DNA from 3 places in the Roseobacter sp. EG26 genome. Region 3 is predicted to be linked to each of the others. Evidence: riboswitches for the same ligand, from Rfam matches in the RefSeq annotation. Region 3 holds a riboswitch; each other region holds the start of a gene.
What was found. A riboswitch is a leader RNA that binds a small molecule or an ion and turns the genes downstream of it on or off. The one in region 3 is predicted to bind cobalamin.
Positions count from the first base shown of each region.

Region 1: another riboswitch for cobalamin. It lies ahead of ACOTTU_RS14675 (energy-coupling factor ABC transporter permease); the one in region 3 lies ahead of ACOTTU_RS17670 (DUF1636 family protein).
Region 2: another riboswitch for cobalamin. It lies ahead of ACOTTU_RS14740 (DUF1636 domain-containing protein); the one in region 3 lies ahead of ACOTTU_RS17670 (DUF1636 family protein).

Region 1 covers NZ_JBNBLH010000006.1:95,748-99,018, reverse strand. Annotated here, with positions in the region: gene ACOTTU_RS14685 (cobyrinate a,c-diamide synthase) at 1-837, shown strand, start outside; gene cobA (uroporphyrinogen-III C-methyltransferase) at 834-1,553, shown strand; cobalamin riboswitch at 1,589-1,769, shown strand; gene ACOTTU_RS14675 (energy-coupling factor ABC transporter permease) at 1,827-2,504, shown strand; gene cobF (precorrin-6A synthase (deacetylating)) at 2,570-3,271, shown strand, end outside.
Region 2 covers NZ_JBNBLH010000006.1:108,738-112,008, forward strand. Annotated here, with positions in the region: gene cobN (cobaltochelatase subunit CobN) at 1-362, opposite strand, end outside; gene cobW (cobalamin biosynthesis protein CobW) at 369-1,427, opposite strand; gene ACOTTU_RS14740 (DUF1636 domain-containing protein) at 1,420-1,809, opposite strand; cobalamin riboswitch at 1,905-2,111, opposite strand; gene ACOTTU_RS14745 (YciI family protein) at 2,277-2,651, shown strand; gene ACOTTU_RS14750 (RNA polymerase sigma factor) at 2,653-3,271, shown strand, end outside.
Region 3 covers NZ_JBNBLH010000008.1:84,226-87,496, reverse strand. Annotated here, with positions in the region: gene ACOTTU_RS17680 (putative bifunctional diguanylate cyclase/phosphodiesterase) at 1-171, shown strand, start outside; partial or broken gene ACOTTU_RS17675 (trans-3-hydroxy-L-proline dehydratase) at 419-1,444, shown strand; gene ACOTTU_RS17670 (DUF1636 family protein) at 1,542-1,943, opposite strand; cobalamin riboswitch at 2,048-2,264, opposite strand; gene ACOTTU_RS17665 (nucleotidyltransferase family protein) at 2,294-3,271, opposite strand, start outside.

The DNA of each region.
Region 1 (3,271 bases), on a different contig from region 3:
GAACGGCTGGCGCGTCGTGGGATGGAACAGGCGGACATCACCGTTCTGGGCGTTCTGCCCCGGCGCGGCGATCTGACCTTGCCGGAACGCCACCTCGGTCTGATACAGGCGGTCGAGCATCCCGATCTTGACGCGGCCATTGCCGGTTACGCGGATTTTCTGAGAGAGCATGTGGATATTGCCGCAATCCGGGCTGCCGCCAGAGGGCAGATACCCGTCCACGCGCGCACACAGCTCCCGAAGCCACCGGCACAGCGGATTGCGCTGGCTCGGGACGCTGCCTTTTCCTTCACCTATCCGCATTTGCTCGAAGGTTGGCGCGCCCATGGCGCTGAAATCCTGCCGTTTTCGCCGCTTTCCGATGAAGCTCCCGACGCAGAGGCGGATCTTGTCTGGTTGCCGGGTGGATACCCGGAACTGCATGGTGGCACCCTGGCTGCGGCGGAAACCTTCAAATCCGGCCTTGCGAAACACGCTAAAACCCGACCCGTTCACGGCGAGTGCGGCGGCTATATGGCTCTGGGCGAAGCGCTGATCGACAAGGCGGGCACGCGCCACCAAATGGCCGGATTGCTGGGTCTGGTCACCAGCTACGAAAAACGTAAATTCCACCTTGGATACCGGCGCGCGGTTCTCGAAGCACCCTTGCCCGGCCACGCGCCGAGTGCGGCCCTGCGCGGTCATGAATTCCACTATTCCACCATCCTCCAACAACCTGATGCGCCCCTCGCGCGTGTGGCCGATGCGGATGGTAATGCCGTTCCCGAAACGGGCTCGCATCGCGGCCATGTCACGGGCACGTTTTTCCACCTGATCACGGCTGAGGAAGCCCAATGACCGGTTTTGTGAGTTTCGTCGGCTCCGGCCCCGGGGATCCGGAGTTGCTGACCCTCAAGGCCGTAGACCGGTTGAAACGCGCGGATGCGGTGCTTTTTGATGATCTGTCCTCCGGTCCGATCCTCAGCCACGCCCGCTCCGGCGCTGATCTGGTCGGGGTCGGCAAACGCGCGGGCAGACCCTCACCAAAACAGCATCACGTCAGCCGTCTGCTGGTGGAATATGCGCAGATGGATCAACGGGTTGTGCGCCTGAAATCCGGCGACAGCGGTCTATTTGGCCGTCTCGAAGAAGAGCTGATCGCGCTGCGCGATGCAGGTATTCCTTACGAGATCATCCCCGGTATCCCGTCTGCCTGCGCCGCTGCGGCCGCCGCGGGCATACCGCTGACGCGTCGTCTGACCGCGCGCCGTGTGCAATTTGTGACCGGCCACGATGTGAGCGGGCAACTCCCCCCCGATCTTGATCTGCACGCGCTGGCGGACCCTTCTGCCTCCACGGTGGTTTTCATGGGCCAGCGCACTTTTCCCAAATTGCTCGAAGCGCTCACCGAAAAGGGACTGCCCGCCGATACACCCGCGATTCTTGCCGAGAGCGTCAGCGGACCCGATCAGACGATCATACGCACCACAGTTTCCGAATTGGCCCAAAATCTGGCGCAGGAAATCAGCGATAAACCCGCCCTGATCCTCTATGGGCCGTTTGCCGAGAGTTGAAAGTCGTTTTTTTGCTTGTTCGAGCGCGAGCATCGGGGATAGGACTAAAGGACGGTGCTACATTCTGTGGCTGAAAAGGGAATTGGGTGAAAGGCCCGGACTGCCCCCGCAACTGTAAGCGGCAAGCGCAACGGATGACCCACTGGCCAAAGGCTGGGAAGGACCCGCGCGCAGTGACCCGCAAGTCAGGAGACCTGCCGTTCCGAAAGATAATCCCCCCGTGTTCGCACGGACCAAGCGCTGCCGGAGGGGCAGCAGAGAAAGGACGCAAACATGCATATCGAACCGGGTGTCGTAGACGGGGCCAAAATGGCTTTTGCCTATGCAACAGCAGCGGGTGCCGCCGGATATACGGCCAAACTGGCGCTGAGTGATCTTGCCAAGAGCAACATCGGCTCGTTCGCGGCGCGCACCGCCATGGCCACCATCGGCACATTTATCTTCTTTGAAGTTCTGCCGCATTTCCCGGTTGGCGTCTCCGAAGTGCACTTCATCCTGGGAACAACGCTCTTTTTGCTGATGGGTGCCGCGCCTGCCGCCCTGGGCCTTGCCTTGGGCCTGTTGATCCAGGGCACGTTCTTCGCGCCCAGCGATATGCCAATGTTCTTCGTCAATGTGACCACCCTGCTTGTCCCGCTCTTTGCCATGCACGCAGTGGCCAGCCGGTTCATCCCCGAAGACAAAGCCTATGTCGATCTGGCCTATTCGGACGTTCTGAAGCTGTCCGGCCTTTATCAGGGTGGCGTTGTGGCATGGGTCGCCTTCTGGGCGTTCTACGGTCAGGGCATCGGTGCCGAAACATTCCAGTCCGTGTTGACCTTCGGTCTCGCTTACATGCTTGTCGTGCTGATTGAACCCATCGCTGACCTGGCGGTTCTGGCAGGCGCAAAAACCCTGCGTTTCAAATCCATATCCGGTCTGTTCACGCAGCGCCTCTACACCGCAGCCTGATCGTCACGCAAATCACGGTCCCGGATCCCCAGGCGGGGTCCGGGATTTTCTTTGGGAAATTCAGAGTGATCGACACCCTTTGGCTCATCGGTATTGGCACTGGTTCCCCGGCCCACGTCACCGGGGAAGGCATGGCCGCTATTCGCGATGCGTCGGTCATCCTGATGCCGCACAAGGGACAAGGGAAAGACGATCTGGCCGAGTTGCGTCACCGGATTATCAAAGCCAGTGGCTCAGAGGCCGAGATTGTGCCGTTTGACTATCCGCTTCGGGATGAAAACCTGCCTTATCTGGAACGGGTTGAAAGTTGGCATGATGAAATTGCGAAGAGATGGCACGCAGCCTCAGACAAAAACACACCACCGGGGCCCGTCGCATTGCTGGTCTGGGGCGATCCGTCGCTCTATGACAGCACGTTACGCATCGCCCAGAGACTAGTCCCGAAACCAGAAATCCGCGTTTTCCCCGGCGTTACATCTATTCAGGCCCTCACCGCAGCGCATGCGATACCCCTGAATGATATCAATGGACCCATCCACATCACAACGGGCAGGCGCCTGCGCGACGAAGGCTGGCCCGAAGGTGTCGAGCGGGTCGTTGTCATGCTGGATGGTGAAGCAGGATTCCAGCAGTTCCAATCAGAAGACATGATGATCTGGTGGGGCGCTTATCTAGGCATGCAAGAACAAATTCTGGATCGCGGGCATATTTCTGAAGCCGCCGAAAGGATTGTCGCCACCCGCAAGGAAGCGCGCGCACGGCACGGC
Region 2 (3,271 bases), on a different contig from region 3:
CCGTCCGCTGGCAGAACCGCCAGCGCGATGCCGCGGCGCTGGGCCAGCGCGCGGACCTGTTGCAACCCGTAGGACCAGTAAGGCACGCCGCCGATGAGCCGGATCAGAATGCCCTTTGCCCCCTCCAGCGTCTGCGCCACATAGGTGTCGACCGACAGCGGATGTTTGAGCGCTACCAGATTGGCCAACCGCAGGCTGGGCAAGCGCCCCTCCGGCCCGCCGCCGCGCCGCCAGCCTTCCGCAAAAGCGCCAAGGTCACTGTCGGAGAACGACAACACCACCAGATCGGCAGGGCTCTGGCCCAGATCCGTCGGCGTCTCGGTCTCCTCCAACCCGTGGCTTTCGCGGAAAACGACGTGCATGGCAGGTTACTCGGCGGCCTCGACGGCCCGCGCGCCCAGAACGGTGCGGATCGTGTCGGCGTTGATGTCGTCATGTTCAGCGATCACGACCAGACGGCCCTGACGCGCCTCGCCGGGCTGCCACGGACGGTCGTATTGATGACGCACACGCGCGCCCACGGCCTGCACCAGCAGACGCATGGGTTTGCCGCTGACCGCCGCGTAGCCCTTGACGCGCAGGATGTTGTGATCATTGGCCAGCGCTTCGACCGCGCGCACAAGATCGGCGGGATCTGCCTGTTCGGGGATCTCGACCACGATGCTTTCGAAATCATCATGTTCGTGATCGTCATGCCCGTCGTGATGGCTGGGGCGCGCGTCCATGTCATCCTCTGCCGCGGCCTCCAGCCCGAGGATCACGCGCGGGTCCACGACGCCCTCGGCCACTTCGACCACGGGCAGCGGGCGGGGGGTTTCGGCGGCGATGATCGCTTTGGCCTTTGCCACGCCGTCGGGTCCGGCCAGATCGGGCTTGGTGAGCAGGATGATGTCGGCGCAGGAAATCTGATCCTCGAAAACCTCCGACAGGGGCGTTTCGTGATCAATGCTTTCGTCCGCGGCGCGCTGGGCGTCCACGGCGGCCACATCCGGGGCAAACCGTCCTGCCGCCACGGCCTCGGCATCGGCCAGAGCGATCACGCCATCGACGGTGATTTTCGAGCGGATATCGGGCCAGTCGAAAGCCTTGAGCAGCGGTTTCGGCAGCGCCAGCCCGGAGGTTTCAATCAGGATGTGATCGGGGCGCGGATCGAGCGCCATCAAAGCCTCGATGGTGGGAATGAAATCGTCTGCCACGGTGCAACAGATGCAGCCATTGGCCAGTTCCATGATGTTTTCCGCCGGACAATCGGGGATCGCGCAGCTTTTCAGGATGTCGCCATCCACACCCACATCGCCGAATTCATTGACCACAATGGCCAGACGTTTGCCGCCGGGGTTCTGCATCAACTGACGCACAAGGGTGGTTTTGCCGGAGCCGAGAAACCCGGTGATCACGGTGACGGGAAGTTTGGCAAGATCAGTCATGTTCGTTCTCCAGTGGGGGGACGCGGGCAACGCAGTTGCGTTTGAAATGGTCGGGACGCTCGCGCCATGGGATCAACCCATCCTGCGTGGCGTTGTAGCGTGCGGCACCGTCCAGCAGCAGGTCCGGATGCGACACTTCGTCGATATTTCCGTAGATATAGGTCCATCGCTGACCGCCGCGCAGGGCAATCGTGCAGCCATGATCACAGTTTTGCAGGCATTCAACTGGTCTCAGGCGCACGCCATCGGGCAGGGCGCGCTCGGCCAGACTGTCATAGAGGCGTTGCCCGGGGCGGCGGTCGTCCTCGGGGATGTCCTGCCCGCGCCTGCATTTTATGCAGACCAGCAGTTCGGTGCGCGCATCGGGTGCATCCGTGCTCATGACCTTCGGTTCCATTCCTCATGGCGCGCGGGTCTGATGGCGAGAGGGGCCTGAAGCGTTCAGGTCTGATCTCGACACCGGAACACCCCGTCCGGTTTCTTCACGTCTCATTGGCAGGTCTCCCGGCTCACGGATTTCGGCGCAAGGCCTGTGGTGTGCACCCCTTCCCGGAGCCGGGCTCCAGTGGTTTATGGCACATCTTTTCCGTTCACGGTCGCGGGGGCGGCTGCGCTTCACCGAAAGCTTCGACTGCGCATTCCCTTTTCACTTGTCAGACAAGCACCAACAGTAAGGCAGTTGCGTCGGAACCGTGTCCAATGTCAAGTGGCACGCCCTTTCAAGGTGCGAAATTAGGAGCGCTCCCGGATTTGCAAAAATTGGAAGCTTAGAAAACGCGGGATGTCTGTCGGATTTGCATTTTCCCGCGCGTCCTCGCACCATTGGAAATCAACAGGGGAGGCGATCTCATGATGTATGCAATTGCAATCTACGGTGAAGCGGGGGTGTTTGAGACACTGAGCGAGGACAAAAAGAAAGAGGTGCTCGCAGGGCACGCGGCATTGCAGGAGGCCTTGGCCGAGCGCGGTGAGTTCCTGTCGATCAAACTGATGCCGACATCCACGGCCGTCACGTTGGAGCCTCCGGCAGCCACGGGACAGGCCCCGCTGATTGTCGATGGCCCTTTCGCGGAGACCAAAGAGGGATTTCTGGGCTTTTACGCGGCGGAATTTGCAGACCTGAAAGAGGCGCTCCGCTTTGCAGAGATGATCTCTTCTCCGATCGCCCGGCTGGAAATACGCCCGATTGCCTGGGCCGGAGGCGTGATCTCCACGGAAGGATGAGATGTCCGAGTGGCTTGAAGCGACATTCACGAACAACAGACCGCGCGCGCTTGCGGCATTGACGCGCTACTTTCGCGACATTGATGTCGCCGAAGAAGCCTTCTCCGAGGCCTGTTTGAAAGCGTTGACAGAATGGAGGGACAAGGGCGCCCCACGGGATCCTCTGGCATGGTTGCTCACCGCTGCGCGGAACGCAGGGCTGGACCGGGTTCGAAAACGACAAAGGCGGCAAACCCTGCTGAAAACCAATTTCGCGGTGCCAGAAATGCCCCAAGAAAATCTGCCCGACCCGGATGAAGTGCGCGATGACGTCCTGCGCCTGCTTTTCATCTGTTGCCACCCGGCCTTGCCGCGACAGGATCAGATTGCCCTGGCCCTGCGGATCGTGGGCGGGTTGAGCGTGGCAGAGATTGCACGGGCGTTTCTGATTGGCCCGAAGGCGATGGAACAACGGCTGACGCGGGCCAAAAAGAAGATTGCAACAAACCCGGTTCCCTTTGAAACGCCCAGTCTTCACGAGCGCAGCAAACGTTTGGCGGAAGTTTCCCTGATGGTCTATCTGATGTTCAACGAAGGTTGGTCTACCTCCAATAGTGTCACGCAAATGAAACTGACCTTGT
Region 3 (3,271 bases):
CTTGAAATCGTCGTGGAAGGCATTGAAAACCAGGCTCAGGCGCAAATCGTCTTCGGCCTTGGGGCCCGACGCGCTCAGGGCTTCTTTTACGGCCGACCCGATTTGCCAGAACGCGCGTTGACGCATGCCTTGTCTGTCCCGGCAGAAGCCGAGCCGAAAGCCGCCAGTTAGTCGAACAGCGAAACCCAAACCACTCACAGACCCATTGCTCCAACGAATTTCCAGCGACGCTATTGGCCACGGAAACAGAGGGCAGCCTTTGGACTGCCCCGTCCCCGCCGACTATCAAGTTTTTCCCCGTGTGCCAGCGTCAAGGTGAAAGCCGTTTTCGCACCCACTATCCGCCCGACAGGTTTTGACCTGCGCCAAAGTAAAATCTATCAAATACGCATAGCAGCCAAAAAATCCGGGGCACGCCATGCGATCCACGAAACTCATCCACATCGTCAGCGCTCATGCGGCGGGCGAGGTGGGGGATGTTATTGTCGGCGGATGCGACCCGCCGCCCGGGGATACACTTTGGGACCAGCGAAGCTGGATTGCGTAAGATCAGACACTTCGTAATTTCGTGCTCAATGAGCCTCGTGGCGGTGTCTTCAGGCACGTCAATTTGCTGGTGCCTCCCAAATCAAAAACGGCCGATGCTGCATGGATCATCATGGAACCAGAGGACACGCCGCCGATGTCGGGGTCAAACGCCATGTGCGTCGCAACCGTGTTGCTAGAAACCGGCATTCTGCCGATGCAGGAACCACTGACCTATATAACGCTCGAAGCGCCGGGTGGCGAGATACGCGTCGAAGCGACTTGCCAGAACGGCAAGGTTACAAAAGTTTCCATCACGAACGTCGCATCATTTGCGGACCAGATTGATGTGAGTTTGACTGTCCCCGGCCTGGGTCAGATCAAGGTTGATACAGCGTTTGGCGGCGACAGTTTCGTGCTTGTTGATGCGCGCCAGATTGGTATGGAACTGGAACCCGGGAATGCACGTCATCTCGCCAAACTCGGCGCCGAGCTTACCGATGCTGCAAACAACCAGATAGGCTTCACACACCCGGAGATTCCGGATTGGGATCATATTTCGTTTTGTCAATTCACCTGGCCAGTTGAAACCAAATCTGGAAAATCGACAGGCGCCAATGCGGTGTCAATCAAGCCCGGAAAGCTGGATCGATCCCCCTGTGGCACTGGAACTTGCGCCCGAATGGCCTTGCTGTATGCCAAAGGGAACATGACCGTGGGCGAGAAACTTCATTCCAAATCCATCATCGGGTCAGAATTCATAGGCGAGATCGTGGCCCAAACGACGGTCGGAAACCGACCCGCAATCATCCCAAAAATCGCGGGAACAGCCTGGATTACCGGCACACATCAATTGATGCTGGATCCCACCGATCCATGGCCCGGCGGGTATCGGCTAAGTGATACCTGGCCCGCCTGACCAAGACATCGCACCCTGTTTGGACCATCCTTTATAAATTGGCGCCAGCGCGCCGCCACCCGAGGGCAAGAAACGGTGCAGCCAAGGTCGCAGCAAATCAAGAGATCCGCACGTCACTCTCCTCCAGTGCTATGATCGCCGCGGGAGTTCTGGGCCGAGGTCGCCGCAGTTTGTCTACCCCCTCGGCTTGGGAAAGCCACTCGCCTTCTATATGCGTATTCTGCCGAGCAAGGGTCACGAGAGTTCCAATATCAGCCTCGGCGTCAACATCGCCAAAGAGATAGGCGGCTGTTCGCGTTCCATGATAGGCAAGCGTACAGGGACGCCCGCAGCCCGCGACAAAGGCAACGCCCGAGATTTCAAAATCGTCCGTGATCGTGTCACCCGCTACATCAATAGCAGCACGCAACCGTGCAATCAGCTCATAGCCAGGGGCGCAGCTGCGACCCTTATGTGGGCAGGATGTACAGATTGTAATCCGGTGTCTTGATGTTCCCATGTCGCCCTCCGCGATATCGCGAGGAACCGACCGGGGTATGCATATCTCAACGGGTTGAACCGTAGAACCACCATATCCTCCTGTCCGGACACCCCGCCCGGGTTGAAGTTGCGTTGACGATGGCAGGTCTCCTGACTTACGGGTCTGGGCTTGCCCGATCCTTCCCGAATGCCATGGCATTCAGTGGTGATCATCGGGGTCACTCGCCGCTTACAGTTGCGGGGGCAGTCACGGAATCAGCACGTTCTGGCGCTTCACCGTATTCCCTTTTCATCCCGGAATCGTTTCGCTCCTCCGGGAACCATCAGGTCTTTTGTCGGGGACAAACGGCAAGGCGTCAAGGCGTGAAATCAGCTCAGGTACTCTCTTGTCGTTTTCGGTAGTTTTGCCAGACTAGCCTCTATCCGACTGGTCCATTTTGGCCCACGTGCGAGTGCCGTTTCATAGGCTTCCTTGAGCTCATCAGGTCGCAATTCTGCAAGTGCGCGGATCAGAAATTCCGCTTGTGCGCGATCTTTTATCGATTTTTGAGCGTCAGGCCCCCCAGCCCTGCGATCTGCCACAATCAATTTGTGGATCGCATATTTTTCAGGCCGCGGGATCTGTATCAACACACCGGATCGATAGAGTGACGCTGCTGGTATTGGGTCTTCCAGGAGGTAGTCGAGGTGTCGCAAGGCAATTGCGCTGACCCCGAGAGCCGGCAGGTCCCGCACACCCTCGTCGCGTTGCGCTGGCATCAGAAATTCCACCAGGGTTTCACCGCCACCTTGGGACCAGCGCCATGTGCGCGTGTGATCTATGGATGGCATCGGCTGGAACTTCAGATCACTGAAAACTTCTGCCAGCGGCGTTTCCACCGCATCACCAACTGCAAAGGATAGTCGCTCAAAACTGCCAATGTCTATGTCACCGGTCTGCGCCAGTTGATCAAATCCCAATCGAACCCCGAGTTCGCCTTCGTAATGTCTGAAAGCCACCGTTCCCACCAACGTCCCGCCGAGCCGAAATACCCCGGTACGTGCGAAAGCACTGAGCAAGCTGCCCGTGCGTTGGTCGGCAGAGGCGTACCCTTCAGCTCTCAACACTCTGACCAAACGTGTTTGTTCGCGCTTCCGTTCTGCCTCCCCTGCCTTCAGGTCTTTGGCCTGCTCAAGCCGCCCACGCAATTCCGAGCTATCCGGACCGAGGTATTTCTGGGCCATAGTATTGCCGACCCGATATTTATCGTACCAAAAAACACGCCCTTTGACGGTCACGGCAACAGCCGTTCCCTTAAGGTTTGAGACCAGATCATCGCGCAGGAGCCGTAAAAGGTCATGGTAGGC